Regions from separate parts of the Pseudomonas sp. E1MeOHC2 genome, predicted to be linked through region 3. Evidence: predicted binding sites of a transcription regulator. Region 3 holds the regulator's gene; each other region holds the start of a gene.
What was found. Region 3 encodes sigma-54, which starts transcription at its own class of promoters, with help from an activator protein. Its sites were predicted from a motif close to ANTGGCATNNANNTTGCTNT; they were not measured.

Region 1 (10,661 bases), 2.6 Mb from region 3:
CAGATCATCTCCACCAGCGACACGTCGCGGGCCATCAGGATGCTTTGCTGGCGATAGGTGGGGAAGCACATGTCGGTGCGGTTCAGGGCCAGGGCCTGGGCGCTGCCGATGGCTTCTTCGCCCAGGCTCTGCATGTAGAAGGACATCTTTTTCTGGCGCTGGGCTACCACCATGCGGCTGTCGAAGATGCGCGTCTTGAGCATGGCGCGCATGCCTTGACGCAGTACCTGTGGGTCGATGTCTTCGGCCCATGGGCCCAGGGCGTCACCGTGCTCGTCCAGCACGCGGATCAGGCTGTTGGACAGCTCTGCGGTGTCGGCAGCATCGACGTCGATAGAAGGTTTACGGACAACACCTGCATCGTTCAGACGCAGGTAGGAAAAATCGGTCTGGCAGCCTGGCCGGCCGGTGGGCTCGGGCACATGCAAACGCAGGGGGGCGTACTCGTTCATGCTTTTTACGCTCGCTCGAATGTTGTTTTTGTGAGCTCTGAAGCGGCCGCCGCTGAGTACCGGCTTGTGACTGGTAAGTCAGCGTCCTGTACATCTTAGTGGCACAGCAGAAGAATTTTTCTCTCAAGTTGGTTGCCTTTGCCTACGGGCGCAGATAAACATTCCGCATAAACACAAAAAACCGGTGAATTTGTCTCATGCGCAAACTCGATCGTACGGATATCGGCATTCTCAACAGTCTTCAGGAAAACGCGCGCATCACCAATGCGGAGCTGGCGCGCTCGGTGAACCTGTCGCCCACCCCCTGTTTCAACCGGGTCAAGGCCTTGGAAGAGCTGGGGGTGATCCGCCAGCAGGTGACGTTGTTGTCGCCTGAGGCGCTGGGGCTGGATGTAAATGTATTCATTCATGTGAGCCTGGAAAAACAGGTGGAGCAATCGCTGCACCGCTTCGAGGAAGAAATCGCCGAACGCCCCGAGGTGATGGAGTGCTACCTGATGACCGGGGATCCGGATTACCTGCTGCGGGTGCTGTTGCCGAGCATTCAGGCGCTGGAGCGGTTTCTCGATTACCTGACGCGGTTGCCGGGGGTGGCGAATATCCGGTCGAGTTTTGCCTTGAAACAGGTGCGGTATAAAACGGCGTTGCCGTTGCCTTCCAATGGGATGACGTTGCGGGAATGAGGGTTGCCCATTCCGGCCTCTTTGCGGGGCAAGCCCGCGCCCACGGGTACATGCTTTCGCTCAGTATCGGCGGTATATCTGTGGGAGCGGGCTTGCCCCGCGAAGAGGCCAGCACAGCAATCAAGTCAGGTGCTTGATATTTTAAACACCCCCAGCCTATGTTGTTGTCAGCCTATAACAACAAGGACAAGCGTCATGACCACCCCCGGCCCGAATACTCTCGCCGAGCACCTCCAGGGCATCGATGAAATCGAATGCGTCACCCCCGACCTCAACGGTGTACCGCGCGGCAAGGTGATGACCGCCGAGGGGTTCCTCGAAGGCCGGCGCCTGCAGATGGCCCGTGGCGTACTGCTGCAATGCATCATGGGAGGCTACCCCCCGGCAAGGTTTTACGGCAGCGATGACGGTGATCTGGCGCTGGTGGCTGAGCCCAGCCAAATCCATCGCCTGCCCTGGAGTGACGACGGGCGCGCCTTGGCCATTTGCGATGCCAACGAACTGGATGGCAGGTCTTCTGCGTTGTCCACCCGTGGTCAGCTCAAGGCGGTGATCGCCCGCTACGCAGCCTTGGGCCTGGCGCCCGTGGTGGCGACGGAGCTCGAATTCTTTGTCTTCGCACCCAATACCGACCCGCTGCAGCCGTTTGTGCCGCCGCTGGGCAAGGATGGCCGCCGGGAGCTTGGTCATTCGGCGTTCAGTGTCAGCTCCAACAACGGCTTGCGACCGTTCTTCAACGAGGTCTACGCGTGCATGGCGGCGCTCGGCCTGCCGCGTGACACCTTCATGCACGAGATGGGCATCAGCCAGTTCGAGATCAACCTGTTGCACGGTGACCCACTGCTGCTGGCCGACCAGACGTTCCTGTTCAAGCACCTGCTCAAGGAAGTGGCGCTCAAGCATGGGCTGACCGTGGTGTGCATGGCCAAGCCGTTGGCGAAAACCCCCGGCAGTTCCATGCACATCCACCAGAGCCTGGTGGAGATCGGCAGCGGGCGTAACGTGTTCAGCGATGACCAGGGGCAGCCGACCGAGACCTTCCTGCACTTTATTGGCGGTTTGCAGGCGTGCATGGCGGACTTCACCGCGCTGTTCGCCCCCAACGTCAATTCCTACCAGCGCCTGTGTCATCCCTACGCCTCGCCCAACAATGCCTGCTGGTCGGAGGACAACCGCGCGGCAGGCCTGCGCATACCGGCCAGTGCGCCGGTGGCCCGGCGCGTGGAAAACCGTCTGCCCGGTGCCGACGCCAACCCGTATCTGGCGATCGCCGCGAGCCTGGCCGCAGGGTTGCACGGCATCGAGCAACGCTTGCAGCCGACTCCGGCCATTCAGGGCGAATTCGAGGTGCCGGAGCACCTGAGTCTGCCCTGTACCCTACACGCGGCGCTTGAACGCCTGAAGCGCAGCGCGCTGGCGCGGGAACTGTTCGGCACTGAGTTCATCGAAGGCTACGTCGCCACCAAGACCCTGGAACTGACCGACTTCTTCGACGAGATCACGCCCTGGGAGCGTCGGGTCCTGGCGGCACAAGCCTGATCGCGACACGACCGCTACTGGACGCGTCCCCTGTTCTGCTATTTCGCCGGCAGGGGACTGCGCTGCGGCACATTTGCTTTTATGCTAGCCAACAAGCCAACGCCACCTGACCAGGGAGCCCGACGGGACGTATGCGAAACATCTGGAAGCCGTTTCAGTCGCTGTATTTCGCTGCCTTGATGATGCTTATCGGCTCAGGCCTGCTCAGTACTTACCTGGCACTGCGCCTGGCGGCCGATCATGTCGACAGTTTGTGGGTCGGTGCGTTGATGGCGGCCAACTACTTCGGCCTGGCCGTGGGCGGCAAGGTCGGCCACCGGCTGATCGGCCGGGTAGGGCACATCCGCGCCTATGCGACCTGCGCGGGCATCGTCTGCGCGGCGGTGCTCGGCCATGGCATGACCAACTGGCTGCCGGCTTGGGTCGGGCTGCGGATGGTGGTCGGCTTGGGGATGATGTGCCAGTACATGGTCATCGAGAGCTGGCTCAATGAACAAGCCGACGCCAAGCACCGTGGCGCGGTGTTCAGCGGCTACATGATCGCCTCTTACCTGGGCCTGGTGCTCGGCCAGCTGATCCTGGTGGTGCACCCCGAGCTCGGCCCTGAACTGCTGATGTTGGTCGCCATGTGCTTCGCCCTGTGCCTGGTGCCCGTGGCGATGACCCGGCGCATTCACCCGGCGCCTTTGCGCCCGGCACCGATGGAGCCCAAGTTCTTCATCAAGCGGGTGCCCCAGTCGCTGAGCACGGTACTCGGTTCGGGGCTGATCGTCGGTTCGTTCTACGGCCTGGCGCCGCTGTATGCTTCTAGCCAAGGGCTGTCCACCGAGCAGATCGGTCTGTTCATGGGCAGCTGCATCTTTGCCGGGTTATTGGTGCAGTGGCCGTTGGGCTGGCTGTCCGACCGCTACGACCGCGCGGTGCTGATTCGCAGTGCCGCAGTCGGCCTGGCGCTGGCCTCGGCGCCGTTGGCGATTTTACCCAGCGTGCCGCTGGAGTTGCTGTTCGGCATCGGCTTTGTCATCTCGTTGCTGCAGTTCTGCCTGTATCCGTTGGCGGTGGCGTTCTCTAATGACCATGTCGAGAGCGAGCGCCGCGTATCGCTGACGGCCATGTTGCTGGTCACTTATGGCGTGGGCGCCTGTATCGGCCCGCTGGCAGCCGGGGTATTGATGAAGGTGCTGGGCTCGCAGATGCTCTATGCCTTCTTCGTGTTCTTCGCGCTGGTGCTGGTGTGGCGGATTCGGCCGAAAGCGGTCACCGGGCTGCACCAGGTGCAGGACGCACCGTTGGGCCACGTGGCGATGCCTGCAGCCGGTTCGCCGTTGTCGGCGGCGCTGGACCCACGGGTCGATGAACAAACCGTGCAGGACGTGATGCAGGCACCGGTGGCGGCGGAAGATACCGAGCAGGATCAGGCGTCGAGCGCCGAGGGCGTCAAGCCTGAAGCTGAGGTGCAGCGGTCGGTTTGACCCGCTCCCCCCATGAACAGAGCTGAGTGAGTCTCCTCGCATGTCATCGGTACTCAGCCAGCCGTCCTGATCAGCCGAAAAAAAAGGATGGGCGCCCAGCGGCGTATCAACCACGCCAATCTGGCCGAATTGGCAATGCAGCTCGGCGGTGAATGTGCAACGAATCATAAAGGGCATGTTCCGCGAAGCGCCCGAGGTGGGCAGGCGCCAAACGAAAACGCCACCCGATTGGGTGGCGTTCAGGCCTGAAGCGGCGCTATCAATAGTCGTCTTTATCGAACCGCCGCGCCTCACGCTGCAGTTGGTAGACAAAGCTCTCGATCTTGCGCTGCGCCTGGCCGCTGAGGTTATGGAAACGTACGCCAGCGAAGGTGGTGTTGATACGCTCTTCGAAGTGCAGGTGGCGCAGTTCGACCATGGTATCGCCCAGGCCCAGTGGGTTGCCAGCCTTGAAGCGCTCGTACACCTGGCCCAGTTGCAGGCGGTCCTCGACATTGCCTTCGAAGCGCAGCTTGCAACCGGTGGCCGAGATGTCCAGCAGCTTGCCGCGCAGGGCGCCGTTGCCCTTGAGGTGAGTGCCGTCGAGGGTGATGTCGACCAGCTGTGACAGCTTGAGTGCGGCGCGGAATGCGTTGCGGCGCTGGTGGTAGGTCATTTCTTCCGGCATCGCGCCGCGGTAGCAGCGGTGGCCGTTGACTTCACTGATGGTCAGCGGGGCATTGCATTCCCAGGCGATGCGCACACCATCGTGGAAGCCTTCGACGCGAAACGATTCGCCGTTCTCGATGAATTTTTCGCCGTCGCGGGGGATCATCTCGTCCAGTGCCAGGGTTTTGCTGTCGCGGTCGACATGTACCACGTAGCTCTGAAAGCGCTGGCTGCGATCATGGAAGGTGATGATCAGGGGGTCATGACTTTCCTGCAGCTGTCGCAGGTTGGCCGCGATCTCCAAAGGCGTACTGAGCACCTTTGGCGGCTGCGGGGCATCGGCTTCATTGAACACGGCTAATCAATCTCCAGGCAAAAACGACACACGCAAGTAACGGCATTTTGCCAGTATGTTCTGTGCCTTGATAGAAGTATCACACTTGGCTGAGTGCGCGCGGCTTGGCCAGCAGCGAGGTGCTGCCCCGGCTGTCGTAGAGCGACGGAGAATCGCCACCCATGAGGATTCTGATCTGGTTGTTGGTGACGTGTTGCTGAACCTGGATGATCCGGCCGTTAGTCTCGTTGACCTGCCGGCAGGTGTCCATTAGCTGGGTCAGCACGTCGAGTTGCTGCATGAGCACTTCACCATTCGCTGACTGTGCGGCCACGGCCTGTATTCCGGCGCGGTTGGCACTCAGGCCGAGGCCGGCAAGCAAGTTGTTGCGCCGCTGGCCTTGCTGTTCGAGCAACACGATCAGCGACTGCTTGCGGGCCAGGATGCCCTCCAGTGGCGCCATGTCGCGCCCATGCAAGGCGACTGCTTCCTGTTGAAGAAGGTCAAGCAGCTCCTGCATCGGGGCAATGTCATCTTCGATCAGTTGCAGCAAAGTGATGTCGTGCATGGCTAACTCTTGGCTTCAGTAAGCGTCCATGAAGTCAGCGCGCCGAACGGTCAGCGCTGGGCTTCGAAATCGAGCAGTTTGCTGGCGACCCGGCCGGCATCGACCTGGTAGCTGCCATCGGCGATCGCCTGTTTCAACTGGGCCACGCGGGCACTGTTGACGACGGGCTGCTCGCGCAGCGTGTCGCTGACTTTTTGCAACTGCTGTGCCTCTTGGCTGAGGTGTACTGCTTCTCCGCTGGCGACGGTGCTTTTAGGCGTTTCCTGGCTCGCGCCGGGCTTTTCGGCGGTGCCGGACGCGGCAGAGCCACGAACGCCGCCCGTGACGGACGGAGAGTTATTCAAACGACTGAAGTCGATGACCATGATCAGAAACCCCTGGGTATTTGGACGCTTGCCTTGTTTTCGGCCAACCCGATAGAAACTTTAGGCACAAATGCTTAGCCGCCTGTCAGCAAGCTCGCGAACCCGTTTTCTGACACAGTTTAGGAAAAGCCGTTCCACACTGCCAGCGCAATCCTGCTACATCGTCACCTCGACCTGGCCGGGGCCGGTCACTCTGGCCTTGATCACGCGTTTGGAATTCAGGTTGCGCACCCGGATCTGTTCGCTCAGGCCGCCCTTGCTCAATGCTTCGCCCGGCATGCGCACGCTCAGGCTGCCGCTGCGGGCGATGATTACCACCTGGTCGCCCTTGCGCACCACCTCGGCCTGCTCAAGGTGCTGCGGGGTGAGCACCTGGTCGATGACGGTGGGCCGTAGCATCTTCATGCCCACTGCCTGGTCGAGTTCGCTGAGAAAACCCTGGCCGAGGGTGCCGACATCGCGCTCGCGCAGGGCCACGTCGCCTTCGCCCACCACGTTGTCGCGCTTGAGCGGGCGGGTAACCACCACCACATCGCGGAACAACCGCACCGTTGCCGGCACGAACACGGTCCATGGCGCGGCACTGTCGCAGCGTACCCGCACGGTGACCCGGCCTAGTGGCTGCGAGGGGCTTTCCAGTGACGCGTCCAGCGGCTGGCTGCACAGTGGCATGCGCAAACGAGGGTCGAGCGTGCTGACCTGGATCTCGTAACGGCCGACGGTCTGGGTGGTGGCCAGATAATCTTCTACGGTGAATTCAAGAAACCCTTGGGTGACACCGATAAGCTGTTCAGGCAAGGTAAACGCGTCCGCCAGCGTGCGAACGCCGGGCACCAGCAGGCACAGCGTGGCCAGCGAGCCAGTCAGCAGGTGCGTCAATCGTCGGAAAAATGTCGTTTTCGTGTACATGGCGCTCAAAAAAGCAAAGCCCGTGCCGACTCGGTACCTGATTTGCAACGAAAGGCTGAAACGTAAAGGAGTCTGGCATGGCGGGTGTTATGGATTCGGTCAACCAGCGTACACAGCTGGTGGGGCAGAATCGCCTGGAATTGTTGCTGTTTCGCCTCAATGGCGGGCAGCTCTACGGCATCAACGTGTTCAAGGTCAGAGAAGTACTGCAGTGCCCAGCGCTGACCTTGCTGCCCAAGTCCCACCCGGTGGTGCGCGGCGTGGCCAACATTCGTGGGGCGACCATCCCGATCCTCGACCTGTCGATGGCCACCGGGCTGGCGCCGCTGCAGGAAGACACGCGCAACAGTTTCGTGATCATCACTGAGTACAACACCAAGACCCAGGGCTTCCTGGTGCACTCGGTCGAGCGCATCGTCAACATGAACTGGGAAGAAATCCATCCGCCACCCAAGGGCACCGGCCGCGACCACTACCTGACTGCCGTCACCCGGGTGGACAATCGCATGGTCGAGATCATCGACGTAGAGAAGGTGCTGGCCGAAGTGGCGCCGTCGTCCGAGCAGGTGTCTGCCGGGGTGGTCGATGCCGAAGTGCAGGACAAGGCCGTGCTGCTGCGGGTGTTGACCGTCGACGATTCGTCGGTGGCGCGCAAGCAGGTCAGCCGCTGCCTGCAAACCGTCGGTGTCGAGGTGGTGGCGCTGAACGACGGCCGCCAGGCGCTCAACTACCTGCGCCAGCTGGTGGAGGAGGGCAAGCGTCCGGAAGAAGAGTTCCTGATGATGATCTCGGACATTGAAATGCCAGAAATGGACGGTTACACGCTCACGGCGGAGATCCGCAGCGATCCGCGCATGCAAAAATTGCACATCGTCCTGCATACTTCGCTCTCTGGGGTATTTAACCAGGCGATGGTCAAGAAAGTCGGCGCCGATGATTTTTTGGCCAAGTTCAAACCGGACGACCTGGCCCAGCGCGTGGTTGATCGGATCAAAGCAACGCATTGAAGCAGCCGGGAGCCCGCTCCCGGCACCAGCGATTGAAAAGAGGCGGCAAGAGTGTCTACGGGTAATTTGGATTTCGAACAGTTCCGGGTCTTCCTGGAGAAAGCCTGTGGCATCCTGCTGGGCGAGAATAAGCAGTACCTGGTCTCCAGCCGTCTCAACAAGCTGATGGAGCAACAGGGCATCAAGAGCCTGGGTGAGCTGGTGCAGCGCATCCAGACCCAGCCGCGCAGCGGCTTGCGCGAACAGGTGGTCGACGCGATGACGACCAACGAGACCCTGTGGTTCCGCGATACCTACCCCTTCGAGGTGCTGAAGAACAAGGTCATCCCCGAGTTCATCAAGAATAACCCGGGCCAGCGCCTGCGCATGTGGTCGGCGGCCTGCTCATCGGGGCAGGAGCCTTACTCCATCTCGATGGCCATCGACGAGTTCGAGCGCAGCAACCTGGGCCAGTTGAAGATGGGGGCGCAGATTGTCGCCACCGACCTGTCCGGGACCATGCTGACCAACTGCAAGACCGGCGAATACGACAGCCTGGCGATTGCCCGCGGCTTGTCCCAAGAACGCCTGCAGCGTTACTTCGACCCCAAGGGGCCGGGGCGTTGGGCGGTCAAGCCGGCCATTCGCAGCCGCGTCGAGTTCCGCTCGTTCAACCTGCTCGACAGCTACGCCAGCCTGGGCAAATTCGACATCGTGTTCTGCCGCAACGTGCTGATCTATTTTTCGGCCCAGGTGAAGAAGGACATCCTGCTGCGCATCCACAGCACGCTCAAGCCTGGGGGTTACCTGTTCCTTGGGGCTTCGGAGGCGTTGAATGGGCTGCCGGACCATTACCAGATGGTGCAGTGCAGCCCGGGGATTATCTACCAGGCCAAGTAAGGCCAGGTGGGTATGCCTTGAGGGTTGTGGTGCCTGTGAGATCGAGCGCCGCCCGGGCGGCGCTCGATCTCACAAGCGCCAAATCGCTATCGTCAAACCCTGACGTCAATATTTTGTTTTGCCGCTTTTGCCGCCCGGCAATTGCCGCTTTTCCCTCCCCAGGCGGAAGCACTTTGCCGCTTTTCTGGCATCAAGCCTGCCAGTTCATCCCTCGCAACCCCGTGTTTCCGGCCTTTCCGGTGGTTGGCACAGCCCTTGCTATACCTTGCTCAACGACACTCCGGTCAACCTTTGAAGGTTTCCCCGACATGAGCATCAGCTTCGACAAGGCGCTTGGCATTCACGAAAAGGCTCTGGGCTTCCGCGCCCAGCGCGCTGAAGTGCTGGCCAACAATATCGCCAACGCCGACACGCCCAACTACAAGGCGCGTGACATGGACTTCTCCTCGGTGCTCGCTGCCGAGAGTGAAAAACAGCAAAGCGGCCGCTTCGCCCTGGACCGTACCAACAGTCGGCACATCGAGGCCGACGGCCTGGCCATCGCCGACGACACGCTCAAATACCGCACCCCGATGCAGCCATCGATCGACCAGAACACCGTCGACGCTCATCTAGAGCAATCGAACTACACCGAAAACGCCATCGGATTCCAGGCAAGCTTCACCTTGCTCAACAGTAAATTCAAAGGGCTGGTTTCGGCCCTGCGCGGAGAGTAATCATGTCCCTTTCCAGTGTCTTCAATATTGCCGGTAGCGGCATGAGCGCGCAGAACACCCGCCTCAACACTGTGGCCTCGAACATCGCCAACGCCGAGACCGTGTCGTCGAGCATCGACCAGACCTACCGCGCCCGTCACCCGGTGTTCGCCACCACCTTCCAGAATGCGCAGGGCGGTACCAGCCAGTCGCTGTTCGAGGATCAGGGCGAAGCCGGGCAGGGTGTGCAGGTCAAAGGCATCGTCGAGGACCAGAGCAACCTGGAGGCGCGCTACGAGCCAAACCACCCGGCGGCGAACAAGGACGGCTACGTCTACTACCCAAACGTCAACGTGGTCGAGGAGATGGCTGACATGATCTCTGCCAGCCGTGCGTTCCAGACCAACGCCGAGCTGATGAATACGGCCAAGGCCATGATGCAGAAGGTCCTGACCCTGGGTCAGTGATAAGGAATTCAGACCATGGCAATCGATACTACTGGCGTTAATCTCAAAGACGTACTCGCAGCGTCGGGTGTCGGTACTGCTGCCAAGAAGGCTGCGGACACGGCATCCAAAACTGGCAACGACTCGCTTGGCAAGGACGCGTTCCTGCAATTGCTGGTCACCCAGATGCAGCACCAGAACCCGCTAGACCCGCAGGACAACGGCGAGTTCGTTGCTCAGTTGGCGCAGTTCAGCAGCCTGGAAGGGATTACATCGCTGAATGACTCGGTCAGCGCGATCACCAGTTCCCTGGGCTCGTCCCAGGCCCTGCAGGCCTCTTCGCTTGTCGGGCGCTCGGTGGTGGTACAGAACAACAAGGCGGTGGTCGACACCACTGAAAGCTTCAACGCGCAGTTCGTTGTGCCGCAGGCGATCAGCGAAGCGAAGATCACCATCAAGGACAAGGACGGTAACACCGTCAAGACCATTGAATTGGGTGAGCAGAAAGCCGGTTATGCGGACTTCATCTGGGATGGCACCAATGCCAGCGGCGAAAAAGTCGACCCAGGTACCTACACCTTTACCGCCAGTACCACCGTGGATGGCAAGTCGGTGCAGATGAGCACGTTGCTCCCGGCAAAGGTCACCAGCGTCAGCTTCAGCG
Region 2 (10,661 bases), 2.6 Mb from region 3:
CTATACATGCAAGCAGGTCAGTGCCATGAAGCAAGGCACTGGTCGGGGCGATCACTGCATTAAGCCCTCGAGAGGGCAGAAGAATGTCATCCGCATCGCAAAGCAAACGCTGGCTACTCACCATGCTCACTTGCTCATGGTCACACATGACCTTCGCCTGATGGCTGATGCACTGCTCCAACAACAGGTCATCATCACAGAGAAACTTGATCAGCTCACCTGAAGCGTGGCTCAAGCAAGCCAGCAAGTTGCGGGCAAAGCCCAAGCGCTGGGGATTGCGCACATAACGCACGACCAGCGGGGAAGCCCTGCCCAACTCCTCACAAATCGCCTCGATCTCTTGGCCAGGGCTGTCGTCGCAAATGACCACCTCCAGCCTGGGGTAGTCCTGAATGAGCGCGCTACTCAGCGTGCTGCGAAAGAACTCTGGATTGAACGCTGGAATGGCGATAGTGACGAGGGGCTGTGCGCTCACAGGTTACTCACTTAAGCGGTAAAGCATTTTATGCGGCGAGGGAAGGCAAGATGACCCTTTACATGCAGATCACCTCACCCCAAAAAGCCTCGATCAGATGTAATTGACCAACGACAGCCCGGCGATTTTTGCATAGGCCTGCAAGGAAGCCTGCAGCATGTTGGACTGCATGTTCAGGCGCAGCATCACCTCGGCCGGATCGCTTTCGCGAATCGAGCTTTGGGTCTTGGTGTTTTCAGTACTCAACGCCTCGTTGGTTTCTGCTTGCACATCCAGCGCCTGGCCGCGACCGCCGATAGCACTGACCGACGAAGAGACCTGGTTGATGGCGCTAGCGACGTTGCCCATCGCCGAATCCAGCGAGACCAGGAAGCTCTGCTTTGCTGCCGGATCACCGTCCATCGGCGTGCTCAGCGCGGTGCGCAGCTTGCTGATGGTATCGAGCACGTTCTGGGTCTGGTGAGTGTCGACCTTCACCTCGAACGAATCGCCGGCACTCGGCGCACCCGACAGCTCGAAGCTGACACCCGCAGCCGACGCGGTAGTACCGTTCGGCCCACCCAGCGCACCTTTGGCGACCGGGCGGCTGTCGGCAGTGACAGGCGATGCATACAGCTCGAAAGTATTGCTGCCGGTGAACTTGAGCACGGCGCCGCCTGACGGGAAGGCTGCCTTGTAGAGGTCCGGGTCGGTGATGGTTGCACCGGTGACCTGCTCAGAAGAACTATTACCTGGGCTTCGCGTTCCGGACACCTCATCGGCCTTGGAGCTCAAGCTGAACGTATGACCCGCGATGGCGGCATCTTCGTTACCCTTGTCGCCATCCTTGTAGGTGATGGCCAGGCGCAGATCGACACCGCGGAAGTTGACTGAAGTGTTTTCGCCCTTGGGATCGAATTTACCGCCCTGGCTGGCCTCGAGCGTAACGTCATTACCCTTGGCATCCGTGATCTTGTACTCGGTGCTGCTGACAAACTCGAGCGTGTAAGGCTCGCCACTGCGGAAACGGTCGTTAAACGTCGCGCTACCGGATACCTGGCCGTTGGACAGGCTGACGCGGCCATCGTCCGTAGCAGGCGCGGTCAGCTTGGTCTCGCTGCGGCTGGTGTTGAGTGCCTGCTCGAAGGCATCGTAGCCAGTCTCGTTGGCGGCCAGGCTGAGCATGTCCCCCACCTGCAGGTTCAGTTTGCCTTGGTCGCCTTGGTAGCTGTAGGTGCCATCGGCGTTGCGCTGGTAGGGTGGCGTCTCGCCCTTGGAACCCGAGAAAATGTACTTTCCGCTCTCATCTTTGCTGTTCATCAGGTTGAACAGTTGGTCTTCCAGCGAAGCCAGTTCATCGGCATTGGCCTTACGGTCAGAGTCGGTGAACGCGCCGTTGCCGGAGCTCACTGCCAACTCGTTGACCCGCTGCAGGACGTTACCAATCGACTTCAACGTGCTTTCCGCAGTGCCCAGGGCATTACGAACATTGACAGTATTGGTGGCGTATTGCTTGAGCATGCTTTGTTGCTGCTCCAACTGCAGCAAGCGTGCGGCACCCACCGGGTCATCCTTTGCAGAACGTACACGGATGCCATCGCTGGCCTCCTGCTGGGTCTTCAGCGAATTGGCGAAATTACGCTGATAGTTTGCACTGGTGGTGTTGTAGTACTGCGAAGTAGAAATGCGTACGCTCACGGTCTACGACTCCTTAAAGGCTGTTGATCAGGGTGGCGAAGGTTTCCTGGGCCGCCTTTATGATCTGCGACGACGCGGTGTAGTACTGCTGAAACTTGACCAAGTTACCGACCTCTTCGTCGACCGATACACCCGACAGGCCGTTGCGGCTGTCCAGTGCCGAGGCGTGCAATGCACTGGTGGCGTCGCCGTCCATCTGGGCCTGGCCAGCCTTGCCGCCAACTCCGGATACCAGCTTGGCATAGGCATCGGTGAAGCTGATGCCCTTGCCATTGGCGCCCACATCAATGGTGGATTTGGACTGCAGGTCGATCACCGACAGGGCGTTGCGGTTGTCCGCTGAGCCGGCACCGGTCAAGGCCACGGTATAGCTATCGCCATTCTTCGGTGCGCCGGAAACGCTCATCTCGAAGGTGAAGTTGCTGCCCAACGAGTTGCCATTGCCATCGACCATCGGCACCGACAACTGCAGCTTGTTATCCTGGCCCGGCACAATGGTACCGCTACCGATCTCGGTACCCTTGGCGTCGTAAAGCTTGTAAGCCTGCGGCGAGGCGGTGTCGTCAGCGAACACCAATTTCACCGGGGTCGAGTACTTCAACCCGGCCTGCAGTTGCGAGCGCTGGGCAGCGTCATAGATGTCCAGCTCGGAGGTCAGCTTCGGCTGGGTAATCACCCCAGTGCCCTTGTTGCCAGAGCCGCTGGTGGCGGTCAGCGACGACGACAGCGCCAGGCGTTTGGGGTCGGTCAGCACGGTTTCGATGCTGGCCGCGGCATTGCGGGTGGGGGTGATCTTGAAGCTGTCGCCGGCACTCAAACCACCGCCATTAAGCGACAAGGTGAAGCCATCGATCACCGGTGGCGGGCTGTCACTCAGGTCGAAGCTACCCATGTCAGTGCCTTCAGGCAGTTTGCGCACGCTGTAGCCGGTGGTACTGGTGAAGGTCACCTGATAATCGCTGATCGACAGCTTGCCGGTGTCCTTGATGGTGACATCGAGGTTGCCGGAGCCGGCGCTGTTGCCCGACTTGGCAACACTGCGCTCACTGATGGCTTTGGCGCTGTTTATGTCACCGAACAGGGTGGCGCCGAAGTCGCCGTTCCTGTCGATGCCTTGGGCCAACTGGCTGTTGATCGCGTCGGCCACCACCAGGGCCACACGCCCCAGTTCATTGAGCGCCGGATCGAGGGTTTCCCTGCGGTAACGCAGCAGGCCGCCCAGCTCACCACCGGTGGCGCTGCTGGTGATGTCCATCTTGGTCGAGCCGCGATTGAGGATCAGGCTCGTGCGGGTCGGGTCGGTGGCGCTTGGCTCGACACCCAGGGTCTGGGTGGTTTTGCCCAGCACCAGTGCCTGGCCGTTCTTCAGGTAGATGTCGTAGTTGCCATCACGCTCCACCACATCGGTGCCAATCAATGCGTTCAGTTCGCGTACCGCGCCATCACGCTGGTCAAGCAGGTCGTTGGGCTGGCCGGTGACCGCGCTCACCTTGGCAATCTGATCGTTCAGATCTGCGACGGTCTTGGTCAGGTTGTTAACCTGATCGGCTATTGATGCCATGTTGCTGCTGATATTGCTGTTCTGCTGGTTCAGCTGCGAAGACAAGGTGTTGAAGCGCTTGGCCAGGGACTGAGCACTGGTCAGCAACAGTTGTCGCGAGGCATCCTCGGTAGGCTTGGCAGCAGCGTCCTGCATGCTACTGAAGAAACTCTGCAGCGCGGCAGTAATGCCGGTGTCGCTGCTGGACAGGGCAGTATCCAGCGGCGTGATCTGCTTCAGATACGAGCCAGCTTCGCTGCTCAGCGAGGTGGTGGTACGCAGCTGGTTCTCGAGGAACGCGTTGTACACCCGGCGCACATCGGCCAAGGTGGTACCGCTGCCGATGAAGACCTGGCCAACCTGTTGGCCGCCTTTGGTCTTCTGCACGTTCTGCTGGCGCGAATAGCTTTCGACATCGGCGTTGGCGATGTTGTTACCGAGGGTGTACATCCCCGACTGCGCGGCGCCAAGCCCCGACATACCAATGTTGATCAGACTCGCCATGGTTGCATGCCCTTAAAGTTTCGTTGTGGTACCGAGCATTGCGTAGCGCTCGTACGACTTCATCTGTCTTGCGATCTGCGAGATCTTGCTGGCGTAGTTCGGGTCGGTGGCGTAACCGGCCTTCTGCAGCTCTCGCACAAACTGTTCGGGTTTATCGGCCACACTCACCGCATCTTGATAGCGCGAATTGTTCTGCAGCAAGCTGACCAGGTCGTGGAAGCTGTCCTGGTAGGAATCGTACGAGCGGAACGCCGCCGTTTCCTTGACGAACTGGCCATCACGGAATTCGCTGGTGATCGCCCTCGCCTGCTCGCCCTGCCAGTTACCACTGGCCTTGATGCCAAACAGGTTGTGGCTGCTGCTGCCATCGGTGTTGCGCATGACCGACTTGCCCCAGCCGGTTTCCAGGGCCGCCTGGGCCACCAGGTAGCGCGGGTCGATACCGATGCGCTTGGCGGCCTGCTCGGCCATCGGCAGCATGGTGGCAACGAACGTGTCGCTGTCAGAGAACGCCTTGTTCGGCGCCAGCGGTGGCTGGGCCACGGCACGCCCGACAATGCGCAGGCCGTTGTCCGGCACGGCAAAGGCCTTGGCCACCTGCTGGCCGTCACGGGGCGGCACGGCAGCGCTGTTGCTGGTTGCGGCCGACGGCACGATGCCGGCCAGCAAGCGGTCGGTCAGCTTGCTCGGCAGCGCCAGGCGCCGCGAATTGAGGGCAGCGACGTCGTTACGGGGCGCGCCCGACTCGGCGGCACGCACAGGCTCCGCCACCTTGTTGCCCCACAGCGCCGGGCCACTGCCCTCGCCGCGCGCAAACGGGCTGCTGGTGCCGGCCGTGCTCTTGCTCTTGGTCAACTGGCGCACCAGTACGTCCTGCAGGCCGATACCGCCGCCCTCGCGGGACATGCTCACGGCCAACTGCTGGTCATACATGTCGCGGTATTGCTTGACCGTCTCGGTGTTCATCGGGTTGTCGTCGGCCAGCACATCGCTGGCCTTGCGCGAGGCCTTGAGCATTTCGCTGATAAACAGCGACTCGAACTCCTGCGCCACCTTGCGCACGTTGCCTTCGCTGTCGCGGTCGCCGTGTTTGAGCGAGCTCAGGCGATTGAGGTCGGTGTAGGCGCCGCTGTCGACGCTGCCGGAAACCAGGCTTTTGCTGTTCATCCGCTGCGTCCTCAGATCACGATCAGGTCGGCTTGCAAGGCGCCGGCCTGTTTCAGGGCTTCGAGGATCGCCATCAGGTCGCTGGGCGCCGCACCGACCTGGTTCACCGCGCGGACGATTTCATCCAGCGTGGTACCCGGGCCAAACTTGAACATCGGCTTGGCTTCCTGCTCGGCGTTGACCCGCGAGCGTGGCACCACGGCGGTCTCGCCATTGGAGAACGCGCCCGGCTGGCTGACGATCGGGTCTTCGGTAATGGTCACGGTCAGGCTGCCGTGGGTCACCGCAGCAGGCGAAACCTTGACGTTCTGGCCAATCACGATGGTGCCGGTACGCGAGTTGATGATGACCTTCGCCACCGCCTGGCCCGGGTCGATCTCGAGGTTTTCAAGGATCGACAGGTAGTCCACCCGCTGGCTCGGGTCCATCGGCGCGCTGACACGCACCGAACCACCATCCACAGCCTGGGCGACTCCAGGGCCGAGCAGTTCGTTGACCTTGTCGACGATCCGCTTGGCGGTGGTGAAGTCTGGGCGATTGAGGTTCAGGGTCAGGCTGTTGCCCTGGTTGAACCCACTCGGCACCGCCCGCTCGACGCTGGCGCCACCGGGAATACGCCCGGCCGACGGAACGTTGACGGTGATCTTCGAGCCATCGCGGCCTTCGGCATCGAAGCCGCCCACCACCAGGTTGCCCTGGGCGATGGCGTAGACGTTGCCGTCGATACCCTTGAGCGGGGTCAGCAGCAGGCTGCCACCGCGCAAGCTCTTGGAGTTACCGATCGACGACACCGTAATGTCCACCACCTGGCCGGGCTTGGCGAACGCCGGCAGGTCGGCATGCACCGACACCGCCGCGACGTTTTTCAGCTGCACGTTGCCAGAACCCGCCGGCACCTTGATGCCGAACTGCGACAGCATGTTGTTGAAGGTCTGCAGGGTGAACGGCGTCTGGGTGGTCTGGTCACCCGTGCCGTTGAGCCCCACCACCAGGCCGTAACCGATCAGCTGGTTGGAACGCACGCCAGAGATGCTGGCGATGTCCTTCAGGCGCTCGGCCTGGGCCGCGAAGGCGCAGGACAGTAGCAGGGTTGCGGCAATCAGCTGCCTCACGTTGAACATGGTCATCCGTACTCAGAAAGGCCAAAGCGGGCTGATGAAGAAGCGGTCCAGCCACCCGGGCTGGCTGGCATCGGCAAACGAGCCGGTCCCGGAATAGGTGATACGCGCATCGGCCACACGAGTGGACGGCACGGTGTTATCGGTGGCGATGTCGTCAGCGCGGATCATGCCGGCAATGCGCACCAGCTCTTCGCCGGTGTTCAAGGTCAGCCACTTCTCGCCGCGCACGGCGATGATGCCGTTAGGCAGCACTTCGGCCACGGTCACGGTGATCGAACCGGTCAGGGTGTTGCCCTGGGTGGCCTTGCTGTCGCCCTTGGTAGCGCGCTCGCCGCTGTAACCGGCTTCCAGCGACAGGTCACCGCCGCCGAACGGGTTGTTGGTGTTGGGCGTGCTGCCGAACAGCGAGCTCAGGCCGATGTCGGCCTTGCTGTTCTTCTGGATCTGCGAGCCTGCGTTCTTGCTGGCAGAAGTGCGTTCGTTAAGCGTGATGGTGATGATGTCACCCACCCGGAACGCCTTGCGGTCGCTGTACAGATTCTGCTCGAACCCGGCCTGGTAGATCGAACCGTTGTTGGCCGCCGCCGGCAACGGGGTGCGCGGCAACACCGGCGCATAGTACGGGTCGTTGGGCTTGGGCGTCGGGCCGACGCAACCTGCCAACAACACCGCCCCCCCCAGGGCGAAGACGGACAACAGACGATTCATGACGCTTACCTCACGGTGTAACTGGGCTACGGGGCCAGGTTCAGGGGCTTACAGCTGCTGGGTGACGAACGACAGCATCTGGTCGGCGGTGGAGATGACTTTGGAGTTCATCTCGTAGGCACGCTGAGTGGTGATCATGTTCACCAGCTCTTCCACGGTGCTGACGTTGGAGTTTTCCAAGGTCTGCTGCAGGGTGGTGCCAAAGCCGTTCAGGCCTGGGGTGCCGACTTGCGGCGCGCCGCTGGCGGCGGTTTCCAGGAACAGGTTGTTGCCCATTGCCTGCAGGCCAGCGGGGTTGATGAAGTCGGCGGTCTGAATGTTGCCGATTACCTGCGCCGCCGGGTTGCCCGCGACGGTGATCGACACCGTGCCATCCTGGCCGACGGTGAAGGTCTGTGCGTCATTTGGCACGACGATGGCAGGTTCCAGCGCCATGCCGTCGGCATTGACGATCTGGCCATCGGAGTTCAGGTGGAAGGTGCCGTCGCGGGTGTAGGAAACGGTGCCATCGGGCTGCAGGATCTGGAAGAAGCCACGGCCATTGACCGCCATGTCCAGCGGGTTCTCGGTGGTCTGCAGGCTGCCGGTAGTGAAGTTTTTCTGGGTGCCGACAATGCGCACACCGGTACCTACCTGCAGGCCCGAAGGCAGCTCGCTGTCCTGGGTCGACTGGGCGCCGGGCTGACGCTTGATCTGGTAGAGCAGGTCCTGGAATTCGGCGCGATCACGCTTGAAACCGGTGGTCGAGACGTTGGCCAGGTTGTTGGAAATGACCGTCAGGTTGGTGTCCTGGGCGGACAGGCCGGTTTTAGCGACCCAAAGAGCCGGAAGCATGCTGTTCTCCTCGTGCGCCTGTTTTACGGCACCCGTTCAAATGTGATTAGCCGATTTGCAAAACACGCGCCATGGCTTCGTCGCCTTCCTTGGCCGCGTTCATCATCTTGACGTGCAGTTCGAACTGGCGGGACAACGCCAGCACCGAGGTCATTTCCTCGACGGCGTTGACGTTGCTGCCTTCCAGAAAGCCCGACACCACGCGAACGTTGACGTCGGCATCTGCCGGTTGGCCATTGGTGGTGTGGATCATGCCGTCCAGGCCCTTGGTCAGGCCTTTGATGTCGGGGTTGACCAGTTTGATGCGGTCGACCTCGGCCATCACGCGTGGGTCTTCACCCATGGCGCGAATGCTGATAGTGCCGTCAGCACCCACTTCAACTTTCTGCTCCGGCGGAATGGCAATCGGGCCGCCGTTGCCGATCACCGGCATACCGTTGCCGGCACGCAGCACGCCCAAGGCGTCGATGTTCAGGCTGCCGGTGCGCACGTAGGCTTCGCTGCCATCCGGGGCCTGCACGGCGATGAAACCCTTGCCGGCCACGGTCACGTCCAGCTCGCGGCCGGTCTCGACCATCGGGCCTTCACTGAAGTCGGTGGCCGGGCGTTCGGTCATGGCGAAGGCGCGCGCCGGAAAGCTGTCGCCAAACACCGGCATCGAGCGCGCCTGCTCCAGGTCGCGCTGAAAGCCGTTGGTGGAAATGTTCGCCAGGTTGTTGGCATGGGCCTTCTGCGCCAGCGCGTTCTGGCTGGCGCCGGTCATGGCCACGTAAAGCATCTTGTCCACAGTTATCCTCCGCTGCAGTGGCGGTCGTTTGCCGCTCGCCGTCGCTATGGAGGCAGTAAAGCAAGTTCCGAACCAACTTCATGAAATCATGAAAAAGCCCGTGGATACGGGCTCTTGCGGGAACCCCCCACACGCTGAACGTCGGTTATCCGGCGCCGGATTGCCGATAACGGCAAAGCGACCGCTAGCGTTCACGACACCCACCATTGTTGTAAGGCCCCGCGAACCGCTTCCACCCCTCCCCTGGCGACCACTGGGAACACACCAAGCGCCCATCCACCTGGCTCTCCCAGCGCCACCACGGCGCGGTACCTGCCTGCGCGTGATAGAGGCAGAACGCTGCCAGCCAAGCGACAAGCTGCTTTTTCATGAGCCCTCCTACAAAACGACAAACCCCTTCACAAGAAAGGGGTTTATCTACACACCATCAAAAAGCGTCCATCAGGCCATCTGGATGATGGTCTGCATGATGGTGCTTTCAGTCGAAATGGTCTTGGCGTTCGCCTGGTAGTTGCTTTGTGCCTTGATCAGCTCCACCAGCTCCTGAGTCAGGTTGACGTTCGACCCTTCCAGCGCATTGGACTCGATAGCACCCAGGGTACCGGTCTTCGGCGCATCGATACCGGGAATGCCGGAGTTGTAGGTTTCAGTCCAACGGGTACCACCGATCTGCTGAAGGCCCTGCTCGTTAGCGAAACTGGCCAACGCCACCTGGCCAATGGCGCGGGACTGCCCATTGCTGAAGCTGGCGAACAGCACGCCTGTCGCATCGATGCTCAAGTTCGACAAAATACCGGTGGCATAGCCATCCTGAGATTGCGACATACGTGCAGTCTCAGTGTTGTAGGAGGTCGTGCTGGCCATCGACAGCTTCATGCCAGTGGCATTGCCCACCGCGCCATTGGCACCCCAGTTACCCGAAGCCCCCTGGGACGCCGGCACCCAACCCACCATGCTGAAGGTATTGTTGGCAACAGTGAACGACGTACCGACAGGCAGGCCGGTGTTGTCCGCCGTCATTGAGTTGACCGAGCCATCGCTATTGAAATTGATGGTGCCCACCAGCGGCTGGGTGCTGCTTGGATCGAACGGGTTACGCCCATCGACCAGGGTGTACATGGTCCACTCGTTGGTGCCAGTTTTGCGATAGAACTGCTCCAGGGTGTGCTCGTTGCCTTGGCTGTCATACACCTTGGTTGGGAATGAACGGTTATAAGTGGCTTCGTCGGCCGGATCGAACGGTTTGTTCGCAACCAAGGCTGGCGAAGTGACGCCCAGCGTTTGAGCAGCACCGGTAGCACCGCTGGCGGCCCAGTCACCATTGGCATCCTGCATGGCAGGCACCCAGCCGGTCATGTTGAAGTTACCGTTGCTTACGGTGAACGACGCCCCGCTCGGCACGCCATTGCTGTCAGCAAGCATGCCACTGATGGACCCATCGCTGTTGTAGTCGATGACACCCGCCACCGGGGTTGTGCTGGTCGGATCGAACGGATTGCGCCCATCGACCAAGGTGTACATGGTCCACTCATTGGTACCGGTCTTTCGGTAGTACTGCTCCACGGTGTGGTCGACACCGTCACTGTCTTGCACGGTGCTGGACGTCGAACGCTGATAGGTACTTGCATCCGCCGGGTTGAACGCACCCATGGTCGGCGGCGTGGTGTTGTCATAGACCTGGAATGGAATCGATTTTGCCGACGAGTTCAGGTTGATGCCCTGATCGATCAGCGAAGTCGCCTTGGGCTGCAATGCCGAGGTATCAATCTTCAGGTCAGTCAGCCCACTCTTCTGGATCTTGCCGCTCGCGTCGGCCGCATAACCCTGCAGCCGCAGGCCATCCGAGGT
Region 3 (10,661 bases):
CACCAGCGGCAAATTCGTGTTCTCAACCAGTGAGGCCTACCTGATCGAGGACGGCAAGATCACCGCGCCGGTCAAGGGTGCGACCCTGATTGGCAACGGGCCGGAGGCCATGAGCCGGGTGTCGATGGTCGGTAACGACCTGGCATTGGACAGTGGCGTGGGCACGTGTGGCAAGGATGGGCAGTCGGTACCGGTAGGGGTAGGGCAGCCGACATTGAAGCTGGACGCGATCACGGTTGGCGGTACCGGGGCGTGATGGCTTTGGGGACCGCGTGCGGTCCTTTCGCAGCACTAGGCTGCTCCTACAGGTGCACACGCTCCTTGTGGGAGCAGCCTTGCGCTGCGAATGGGCCGCAAAGCGGCCCCAGGCCGATCAACGTAGCCCGCGCTGTAACTCGTCGAGGTCGCGGATGTACTTGAACACCTTGCGCGCAGCAGCAGGCGGTTTGTTCCGCGCTTTTTCGTGCTGGGCATGGCGGATCAGCGAGCGCAGTTGCTGGCGATCGGTATCGGGGTATTCATTGACGAAACGCTCGAGGTCTTCGTCATTACCGTCGATGAGCCGGTCGCGCCAGCGTTCCAGGCCGTGGAAACGCTCGTTGTACTGGCGGGTCGAGCTGTCCATCTGTTCGAGCAGGGCATGGATAGCGTCCAGGTCCTGGACACGCATCAGCTTGCCGACGAACGACATGTGGCGTTTACGGGCGCCGTGAGCGGTGTGCTTGCTGGCCTCGGCCAGCGCCTTGCGTAGCTCGTCGGTCAACGGCAGACGCGCCAGAGTGTCGGCCTTGAGCGTCGTGAGGCGCTCGCCGAGTTCAACCAGCTCATGCAGTTCGCGCTTGATCTGGGTTTTGCTTTTTTCGCCGTCGTAGGCGTCGTTTGAATCAACCATGGTGGCAGTCCGCTAGAAATCGCCGCCATGATAACCAGTCGGGGGCCGCTTGTCCGGCCCGGTCGTAGAATGACCCTCGCCGAACGCAGAATTTGAGTGGAGAGAACCATGAGTGCAGTCCAGAGCGTAGGCCCCAAAGACCTGCCAGCATTGCAGGAGCAGGTCGAAGCGATCATCGCCGAAGCGCGTCGCCAGGGGGCCAGTGCCTGCGAAGTGGCGGTGTCGCTGGAGCAGGGCCTGTCCACCACGGTGCGCCAGCGCGAGGTCGAAACGGTCGAGTTCAACCGTGACCAGGGCTTTGGCATCACCCTCTATGTCGGCCAGCGCAAAGGCTCGGCCAGTACCTCGGCGAGTGGCCCCGAGGCGATCCGCGAGACCGTTGCCGCAGCCCTGGCTATCGCCAAACACACGTCTGAAGACGAATGCTCCGGTCTGGCCGACGCGGCGCTGATGGCCCGCGACATCCCGGACCTGGACCTTTACCACGACTGGGATATCGAACCCGAGAAGGCGATCGAGATGGCCCTGGCCTGCGAGGCTGCGGCGTTCGACGCCGATCCGCGCATCCTCAACGCCGATGGCACTACGCTCAACACCCATCAAGGGTGCCGGGTGTATGGCAACAGCCACGGTTTCATCGGTGGCTATGCATCGACCCGACACAGCCTGAGCTGCGTGATGATCGCCGAGGGCGAAGGGCAGATGCAGCGCGACTACTGGTATGACGTGAACCGTCAGGGCAACTTGCTGGCCGATCCGCGCAGTATCGGCCAGCGTGCAGCCCAGCGTGCGGCCAGCCGCCTCGGGGCGCGCCCGGTGCCAACGTGCGAAGTGCCGGTGCTGTTCTCTGCAGAGCTCGCCGGCGGCCTGTTCGGCAGCTTCCTGTCGGCCATTTCCGGCGGCAATCTGTACCGCAAGTCGTCGTTCCTTGAAGGCACCCTTGGCCAGCGCCTGTTCCCAAGCTGGCTGACGCTGGATGAGCGCCCACTTATTCCTCGCGCGTTGGGCAGTGCTGCGTTCGACGGTGACGGCTTGGCGACTTACGCCAAGCCGTTCGTCGACAAAGGCGAGCTGGTGTCGTACCTGCTGGGCACTTATTCTGGGCGCAAGCTCGGCCTGCCGAGCACAGCCAACTCCGGCGGCGTGCACAACCTGTATGTTACCCACGGCATCGAAGACCAGGCTGCCTTGATCCGCCGCATGGGGCGTGGCTTGCTGGTGACCGAGCTGATGGGGCATGGCCTGAACATGGTGACGGGCGATTACTCACGCGGTGCCGCAGGCTTCTGGGTCGAAAATGGCGAGATCCAGCATGCGGTTCAGGAAGTGACCATCGCCGGGAACATGAAGGACATGTTCCAGCAAATTGTCGCGATCGGTAACGATCTTGAGACGCGAAGCAACATTCACACAGGCTCTGTGTTGATCGAGCGGATGACCGTTGCCGGGAGCTGACAGGTAACCTGCGCTGGCCGCTTGCGGGTACTGCACATTTTTCGCATGTGGTGCGATCCCTGTGGGAGCGGGCTTGCCCGCGAAGAGGGCGGTATAGCCACCGTTTGTTTCAAACTGATTGAGAGAACCCGGCCCTAGCGCCGGGTTTTTTTATGCGCCATACCTCCCTGCTTTGGTCGATGCCCACTTGAAGTGATTCTATTTATCACTTAATAATGAATATCATTACCCAGTTGCTTGGCGATGGTGTTCATGAAATCTGTCCTCCACGAGTTGCCCTACCTGGAAAACTGGCGCTGGCTCAGCCGGCGCATTCGCTGCGCGCTCGAGCCCGATGAGCCACGTCTGATCGAGCATTACCTGGCCGAAGGCCGCTACCTGGTGTGCTGCACCGAAACCTCGCCATGGACGGTGGCCCTGACCGCCTTCCGCCTGCTGCTGGATACCGCCTGCGATCGCATGTTGCCCTGGCACTGGCGCTGCTTGTGCCTGGACCAGGCCTGGCGACCATTACTGGACCTGCGCAACCTCGACCGCCGCGAACAAAACCAGCGCTGGCAGCCCTACGCCCTGCAATTGGCCAACTGCGTGCTGCTGCCTTCGATTTCTCCCGATGAACTGATGCAAGGATTAGACGATGAGTAATACCCGTATCGAGCGTGACAGCATGGGTGAGCTGCAGGTGCCTGCCGAGGCCCTGTATGGCGCCCAGACCCAGCGCGCGGTCGACAACTTCCCGATCAGCGGCCAGCGCATGCCGGCCCAGTTCATTCGCGCATTGCTGCTGGCCAAGGCCGCAGCGGCCAAGGCCAACATCGAGCTGGAGCAGGTGACCGCCGAGCAGGGCCAAGCCATCGTCAAGGCGGTCGAACAACTGCTGGCGCAAGATTTCATCCAGCACTTCCCGGTGGATGTGTTCCAGACCGGTTCCGGCACCAGCTCGAACATGAACGCCAACGAGGTGATTGCCACCCTGGCCAGCCGAGTGCTCGGTGATACGGTCAATGCCAACGACCATGTGAACTGTGGCCAAAGCAGCAACGACATCATCCCGACCACCATCCACGTCAGTGCTGCCCTGGCGCTGCATGAGCAGCTGCTGCCGGCTTTGCGTCATCTGGTGCAAGTGATCGAGGCCAAGTCGGCGCAGGTGCACCCGTTTGTGAAGACCGGCCGCACCCACCTGATGGACGCCATGCCCGTGCGCATGAGCCAGGTACTCGACGGCTGGGCAGCGCAAATCAACGGTGCGCAGGCGCACATCGAGGCAACCCTGCCGAGCCTGCAGGCGCTGGCCCAGGGCGGCACCGCCGTGGGTACCGGCATCAATGCCCATCCGCAATTCGCTGCCGGTTTCGCGCGTCAGCTGAGTGGCCTGACCCAGGTTGAGTTCACCCCCGGGCACAACCTGTTTGCTCTGATCGGTTCGCAGGACACTGCAGTAGCCCTTTCGGGACAGCTCAAGACCACCGCCGTGGCGCTGATGAAAATTGCCAACGACCTGCGCTGGATGAACTCCGGTCCGTTGGCCGGCCTCGGCGAGATCGAACTGCAGGGCCTGCAACCAGGCTCTTCGATCATGCCAGGCAAGGTCAACCCGGTGATCCCGGAAGCCACTGCCATGGTTGCCGCGCAGGTGATCGGCAATGACGCGACCATCGCGATCGCCGGCCAGTCGGGCAACTTCGAGCTGAACGTGATGTTGCCGGTGATCGCCCGCAACCTGCTGGAAAGCATCGAGTTGATGGCCAACGTCAGCCGTCTGCTGGCCGACAAGGCCATCGCCACCTTCAAGGTTAATGAAAGCAAGCTCAAGGAGGCCCTGGCGCGCAACCCGATCCTGGTCACTGCGCTGAACCCGATCATCGGCTACCTCAAGGCCGCCGAAATCGCCAAGACCGCGTACAAGCAGGGCCGCCCGATCATCGACGTGGCACTGGAGCATACCGACTTGTCGCGCGACCAGTTGGAAGCGCTGCTGGACCCGGAGAAACTCACCGCTGGCGGCATCTGACCCTGCGTCACCGCCCAGGAGATAAGCCATGCAGCACTGGAAACGTACCACGGAAACTGCCAATCGCCTGTTCGAGCAGGGTGAGTGGGTCGATGCACGGGAACACTACCTGCAGGCCTTGGCGTTGGCCCAGGTGCTGTTCGAGCGCTGGCATGACGTCGACGAAGCGGTGGCGGTGTTTGTCATCGCCCATCACAACCTGGCCGACCTGCACCTGCGCCTGAACCAGCCGCACGAGAGCGCCGACTACCTGTGCGCTGCGCATCAGCGCTTGCTTCAGGCCAGCCAGGAGGCTCGCCTGCCCCAGGCGCTGCGGGATGCGGCGCTGCGCCACAGTGGGCGCACCTACACCGAATTGCTGAATTTTATCGACGAGTACGGTCAGTACCCGCGTACCGAGCGCCTGCTCAACCGTCACGCACCCGAGGCCAGCGAACTGGCCGCCAAGGCAGACGTGACGCCCAGAACCCATGCTTACGGAATCCACTGACATGCCACATACCTTGCCCGCATTGCCCTATGCCTACGATGCGCTGGAACCGCACATTGATGCCCAGACCATGGAGATTCACCACAGCAAGCATCACCAGACCTACATCAACAACCTCAACGCCGCCATCGAAGGCAGCGAATGGGCCGAGTGGCCAGTGGAGCAGTTGGTAGCCGCGGTCAAGCAATTGCCGGAGAAACTGCAGGCTGCCGTGATCAACCAGGGGGGCGGCCACGCCAATCACTCGCTGTTCTGGACCGTGATGGCGCCACAGGGTGGCGGCGAGCCGCAAGGTCAGGTAGCCAAGGCGATCGAGGCCGAGCTCGGTGGTTTCGACGCCTTCAAGGATGCGTTCACCAAGGCTGCGCTGACCCGCTTTGGCAGCGGCTGGGCCTGGCTCAGCGTCACCCCGGACAACAAGCTGGTGGTTGAAAGCAGCGGCAACCAGGACAGCCCGCTGATGCACGGCAACACGCCGATCCTGGGGCTGGATGTGTGGGAGCACGCCTACTACCTCAAATACCAGAACCGTCGCCCTGAATACATCGGTGCCTTCTACAACGTCGTCGACTGGGCGGAAGTGGAACGTCGTTATCTCGAAGCCTTGAAGTGAGTCGATCCGGTATGCGTTCACAGGTGTTGTCCGTCAGCAGCGTGCGTCTGTTTCGCCTGGCGATAGGAACCTTGCTGCTGCTGGTTGGCACAGCATTGCTGCTGGCGCAGGGCATTGCCTGGCTGGGCCTGGAACCACGTATGCTGCGCGCCCTCGAGGGGGGCGCACTGTGCGCGTTGGGGACAGCCCTGGGCGCGGTACCGGTGTTGGTCATTCGTAACATGCCGGTGGCTTTGGCCGACACGCTGCTGGGTTTTGGCGCGGGTGTGATGCTGGCGGCTACCGCATTCTCCCTGATCATTCCTGGGCTGGAAGCGGCCCAGGGCATCGGCTTCAGCCCCTGGGGCGCGGGAGGGCTGATCAGCTTTGGCCTGATGTTCGGCGCCTTGTGCCTGTTTCTGGTCGACCTCAAGGTCTCCGGCGCCTCGCCGGAAGCCTTGGTCGGCACGGATAACCAGCCAGTGATCGCCGCGCGAATCTGGCTGTTCGTCATCGCCATCATCGCCCACAACATTCCTGAAGGCATGGCCATTGGCGTGTCAGCGGGTGGTGGCATGGCCGATGCCGACAGCCTGGCCATGGGCATCGCCTTACAGGATGTGCCCGAGGGCCTGGTGATTGCGCTGGTGTTGGCGGGGGCGGGCATGCCGCGATTCAAGGCATTCCTGATCGGTGCCGCCTCAGGCCTGGTCGAACCCGTGGCGGCGGTGATCTGCGCTTGGCTGGTCAACATTGCCGAGCTGCTGCTGCCGTTGGGTTTGGCGTGTGCCGCAGGGGCGATGCTGCTGGTGGTGACCCAGGAAATCATCCCCGAGTCGCGCAGCAATGGGCATCACCGCTTGGCCAGTCTGGGGCTATGTATCGGCTTTTGCCTGATGATGGTGATGGATACGGCGATGTCTTGAATTTATCGCACCGATACCGATCGCGGCGTGGTCGCAATGGCTCGGCGGGAGATTGTCTGCGCCTGTAAGACCGAGCGCCGCCCGCGCGGCGCATCGCGAGCAAGCTCGCTCCTACATCCGTTTCGGGCCAGTTACGCCTACGCCAACGTGCGCGACCGCCTTGTTTTCACGACACGATATTCGTGCCATACGCCAAGGGCGCGCGCGCCAATGCCACAGGAATAATTGGCCCGAAACGGATGTAGGAGCGAGCTTGCTCGCGATGCGCCGCGCGGGCGGTGCTCGGTCTCACAGGCGCTGAACGTGTTGTGGCGAGCCCCAGCGTTCCCTACTCGCCTTCGTCGAAGTAGTTGTTGATCAGTTCAACCAATGCGTCCAGCGCGTCATTGTCCTGTTCGCCTTCGGTTAGCAGGTGCACCTGGGTGCCTTTACCCGCCGCGAGCATCATCACCGCCATGATGCTCTTGCCGTCCACCAGCTTGTCTGGCGCACGGCCTACCCGGACCTGGCAAGGAAAACGCCCGGCCACGCCGACGAACTTGGCCGCCGCCCGGGCATGCAGGCCCAGCTTGTTGATGATGGTGATTTCGCGGGCGGGCATCGTGAGGCAGATCCTGTGGGCTAGAGGTCGCGGTGGCGGACCTGGACGTTTTTCAGTGATTGCTGCAGCAACTGGCCAAGGCGTTCGGTCAGGTACACCGACCGGTGATGGCCGCCGGTGCAGCCGATGGCGATGGTGACATAGGCGCGGTTGCTGGCGGCGAAGCGGGGTAGCCATTTGAGCAGGTAGCTGGAAATGTCGTTGAACATGTCTTCGACATCCGGCTGGGCGGCGAGGTAGTCGATCACGGGTTGATCGAGGCCGGAGTGCTCGCGCAGCTCGGGCTTCCAGTACGGGTTGGGCAGGCAGCGCACGTCGAACACCAGGTCAGCATCGACCGGCATGCCACGCTTGAAGCCGAACGATTCGACCAGGAACGCGGTACCGGGCTCGGGCTGGTTGAGCAGGCGCAGCTTGATCGAATCACGCAGTTGATAAAGATTGAGGCTGGTGGTGTCGATCTTCAGGTCAGCCAGGTCCGAGATCGGCCCCAGCATATCGCTTTCCACACGGATCGCTTCTGCCAGGGAGCGGTTGGCATTGGTCAGCGGGTGGCGCCGACGGGTCTCGGAGAAGCGTTTGAGCAGCGTGTCTTCGTCGGCGTCCAGGTACAGAACGTCGCACTTGATATGCCGGGCACGCGCTCCTTCGAGCAGCTCGGGGAAACGCGTCAGGTGGCTGGGCAGGTTGCGCGCGTCAATCGACACGGCCACCTTGGGTTGCAGCAATTCGGTATTGATCAACGCATTTTCCGCCAACTGCGGTAGCAACCCGGCGGGCAGGTTGTCGATGCAATAGAAACCGTTGTCTTCCAGGACATCGAGGGCGGTGCTCTTGCCGGAGCCGGACCGGCCGCTGACGATGATCAGGCGCATGTTCAGTGCTCGTTCTGTACGTCCAGGACAACCTGGTACAGGGCCTCGTTACTGCTGGCGGCACGCAGACGATCACGAACCTCTTTGCGATCGAGCATGCTGGCGATCTGGCGCAGCAGTTCCAGGTGCGCATCGGTGGCAGCTTCGGGCACCAGCAGGACAAACAGCAGGTCCACAGGCGCGCCATCGATGGCGTCGTATTCGATCGGCGCTTCCAGGTGCAGCAATGCGCTGACCGGAGCGGTACATCCGTGGAGACGGCAGTGGGGGATGGCGATGCCGTTGCCGAACCCGGTCGAACCGAGTTTTTCACGGGCGACCAGTTTTTCGAAGACGTCTTGCATCTCCAACTCTGGCACTTGTTCGGCGATGACGGTGGCGACCTTTTCGAGGGCGCGCTTCTTACTGCCGCCCGGCACGTTCACGAGGGAACGGCCGGGGGTCAGGATGGTTTCAAGTCGGATCATGGATGAGGGGGATCAGCGAGCAGCTGCACCTTGCAGCAGGCTTTGCTGTTTTTCCTTGTGTTTTTTCAGTTGGCGGTCGAGCTTGTCGGTCAAGGCGTCAATTGCTGCATACATGTCTTCGTGTTCGGCGTTGGCAACCACTTCGCCGCCTGGAATCTGCAGGGTCGCTTCGACCTTTTGCTGCAGCTTCTCGACTTTCATGATGACAGTCACATTGGTGATCTTGTCGAAGTGACCCTCCAAGCGGGCGAGCTTTTCAAGCACGTATTCGCGCAGCGGCTGGGTGACTTCTACATGCTGTCCACTGATATTGACTTGCATACAGCTTCTCCTTTATTGCCCGTGCATAAAGAGGCAAGTCTTGCACCTGCCCCAAAAACGCTGTGGCACACCCCAGGGGCTACATCAGTCGCTTGCGCTCGCTCGACGGTGCAATGCCGAGAGACTCGCGGTACTTGGCGACGGTGCGACGGGCTACCTGGATGCCTTGTGCCTCCAGTAAACCAGCGATCTTGCTGTCACTCAATGGCTTTTTCTGATTTTCCGCCGCAACCAGTTTCTTGATGATCGCGCGGATCGCCGTGGACGAGCATTCTCCGCCTTCGGCGGTGCTGACGTGGCTTGAGAAAAAGTATTTCAGTTCGTAGATGCCGCGAGGCGTGTGCATGTATTTCTGCGTGGTAACCCGCGAAATGGTCGACTCGTGCATGCCCACGGCTTCGGCAATGTCATGCAGGACCAAAGGCTTCATCGCTTCGTCGCCATGGTCGAGGAAGCCGCGTTGATGCTCGACGATCTGCGTGGCGACCTTCATCAGGGTTTCGTTGCGGCTCTGCAGGCTCTTGATGAACCAGCGCGCTTCCTGCAGTTGGTTGCGCATGAAGGTGTTGTCGGCGCTGGTGTCGGCGCGCCTGACAAAGCCTGCGTACTGCGGGTTGACGCGCAGCCGCGGGATGGCTTCCTGGTTCAGTTCCACCAGCCAGCGGTCACTGTCCTTGCGCACGATGACGTCGGGCACCACGTACTCGGGCTCGCTCGATTCGATCTGTGAGCCGGGGCGCGGGTTGAGGCTTTGCACCAGTTCGATGACTTGGCGCAGCTCGTCTTCCTTGATCTTCATGCGCCGCATCAGTTGGCTGTAATCGCGGCTGCCAAGCAAGTCGATGAAGTCGGTGACCAGGCGTTTGGCCTCGGCCATCCAAGGTGTGCTGGCCGGTAGCTGGCGCAGTTGCAGTAGCAGGCATTCGCCAAGGTTGCGTGCAGCAATGCCGGCAGGCTCGAATTGCTGGATGCGGTGCAGCACCGCTTCGACCTCGTCCTGCTCGATATCCAGTTCAGGGTCGAAACCGGCGCAGATTTCTTCGAGGGTGTCTTCCAGGTAGCCCTGGCCATTGATGCTGTCGATCAGGGTGACGGCGATCAGGCGATCGGTGTCGGACATCGGTGCCAGGTTCAGTTGCCACAACAGGTGGCTTTGCAGGCTCTCGCCGGCCGATGTGCGGGTGGTGAAGTCCCACTCGTCATCATCGTTGCTTGGCAGGCTGCTGGCGCTGGTCTGGTAGATGTCTTCCCAGGCGGTATCGACCGGTAGCTCGTTGGGGATTCGCTCGCTCCACTCACCGTCCTCCAGGTTTTCGGCACTTGAAGTGCTTTCCTGGAAGCTGTTGTCCTGGACTTCGGCGGCCGGCTTGTTTTCGGCGTTGTCCGCCATCGGATCGCTGTTGTCGAAGTCTTCGCCGTCTTCCTGACGTTCGAGCATCGGATTGGACTCCAGCGCTTCCTGGATTTCCTGTTGGAGGTCCAGGGTGGAGAGCTGGAGGAGGCGGATGGCCTGTTGCAACTGAGGAGTCATCGTCAGTTGCTGGCCCATTTTTAGGACGAGCGATGGTTTCATGGCAGGGGCTTAATACCTTGTTCGCCGGCGCGCATGCGCCATCCACTACACGAGGGCGCCGGAGCGCCATTTCAAGCAAGTTTTATGCCTTAAATTGTAGCGTTTGCCTAGAGCACCGTAACAACTTAAACCCCAATACGGGCGATTTGCCAGTGCTCCAGGTGCGTCCCGGGGTCAGAGTCGGAACTCGTGACCCAGGTAAACCTCTTTGACCAGGTCGTTGGCCAGGATGGTTTCGGCATCGCCTTCGGCGATCAGTCGGCCATCATTGACGATATAGGCGGTTTCGCAAATATCCAGCGTCTCACGCACGTTGTGGTCGGTGATCAGTACGCCGATGCCCTTGGTCTTGAGGTGGTGGATGATCTGCTTGATGTCGCCGACGGAAATCGGGTCGACGCCGGCGAAGGGTTCGTCCAGCAGGATGAACTTGGGTGCGGTCGCCAGGGCTCGGG

Region 1: flgB (flagellar basal body rod protein FlgB) is a predicted target of sigma-54. The motif match lies at 9,099-9,118, and genes of this name have one in related genera.
Region 2: ACSSU5_RS03345 (flagellar basal body rod protein FlgF) is a predicted target of sigma-54. The motif match lies at 8,871-8,890, and genes of this name have one in related genera.

Annotation. Positions count from the first base shown of each region.
Region 1 covers NZ_CP196675.1:766,868-777,528, reverse strand. Annotated here, with positions in the region: gene ACSSU5_RS03420 (3-methyl-2-oxobutanoate dehydrogenase (2-methylpropanoyl-transferring) subunit alpha) at 1-452, opposite strand, end outside; gene bkdR (Bkd operon transcriptional regulator BkdR) at 650-1,135, shown strand; gene ACSSU5_RS03410 (glutamine synthetase family protein) at 1,433-2,674, shown strand; gene ACSSU5_RS03405 (MFS transporter) at 2,806-4,146, shown strand; gene ACSSU5_RS03400 (flagellar brake protein) at 4,406-5,149, opposite strand; gene ACSSU5_RS03395 (flagella synthesis protein FlgN) at 5,229-5,696, opposite strand; gene flgM (flagellar biosynthesis anti-sigma factor FlgM) at 5,747-6,061, opposite strand; gene flgA (flagellar basal body P-ring formation chaperone FlgA) at 6,218-6,970, opposite strand; gene ACSSU5_RS03380 (chemotaxis protein CheV) at 7,048-7,977, shown strand; gene cheR (protein-glutamate O-methyltransferase CheR) at 8,029-8,856, shown strand; gene flgB (flagellar basal body rod protein FlgB) at 9,165-9,572, shown strand; gene flgC (flagellar basal body rod protein FlgC) at 9,575-10,018, shown strand; gene flgD (flagellar hook assembly protein FlgD) at 10,034-10,661, shown strand, end outside.
Region 2 covers NZ_CP196675.1:755,751-766,411, forward strand. Annotated here, with positions in the region: gene ACSSU5_RS03310 (glycosyltransferase) at 1-475, opposite strand, end outside; gene ACSSU5_RS03315 (flagellar hook-associated protein 3) at 569-2,152, opposite strand; gene flgK (flagellar hook-associated protein FlgK) at 2,166-4,196, opposite strand; gene flgJ (flagellar assembly peptidoglycan hydrolase FlgJ) at 4,209-5,363, opposite strand; gene ACSSU5_RS03330 (flagellar basal body P-ring protein FlgI) at 5,375-6,484, opposite strand; gene flgH (flagellar basal body L-ring protein FlgH) at 6,497-7,192, opposite strand; gene flgG (flagellar basal-body rod protein FlgG) at 7,241-8,026, opposite strand; gene ACSSU5_RS03345 (flagellar basal body rod protein FlgF) at 8,073-8,813, opposite strand; gene ACSSU5_RS03350 (hypothetical protein) at 8,998-9,183, opposite strand; gene ACSSU5_RS03355 (flagellar hook-basal body complex protein) at 9,255-10,661, opposite strand, start outside.
Region 3 covers NZ_CP196675.1:3,397,962-3,408,622, forward strand. Annotated here, with positions in the region: gene tldD (metalloprotease TldD) at 1-256, shown strand, start outside; gene yjgA (ribosome biogenesis factor YjgA) at 374-892, opposite strand; gene pmbA (metalloprotease PmbA) at 1,001-2,347, shown strand; gene ACSSU5_RS15335 (FagA protein) at 2,591-2,992, shown strand; gene ACSSU5_RS15340 (class II fumarate hydratase) at 2,985-4,361, shown strand; gene ACSSU5_RS15345 (DUF2753 domain-containing protein) at 4,390-4,851, shown strand; gene ACSSU5_RS15350 (superoxide dismutase) at 4,853-5,464, shown strand; gene ACSSU5_RS15355 (ZIP family metal transporter) at 5,476-6,369, shown strand; gene ACSSU5_RS15360 (HPr family phosphocarrier protein) at 6,698-6,970, opposite strand; gene rapZ (RNase adapter RapZ) at 6,991-7,845, opposite strand; gene ptsN (PTS IIA-like nitrogen regulatory protein PtsN) at 7,848-8,312, opposite strand; gene hpf (ribosome hibernation-promoting factor, HPF/YfiA family) at 8,325-8,633, opposite strand; gene ACSSU5_RS15380 (RNA polymerase factor sigma-54) at 8,713-10,206, opposite strand; gene lptB (LPS export ABC transporter ATP-binding protein) at 10,381-10,661, opposite strand, start outside.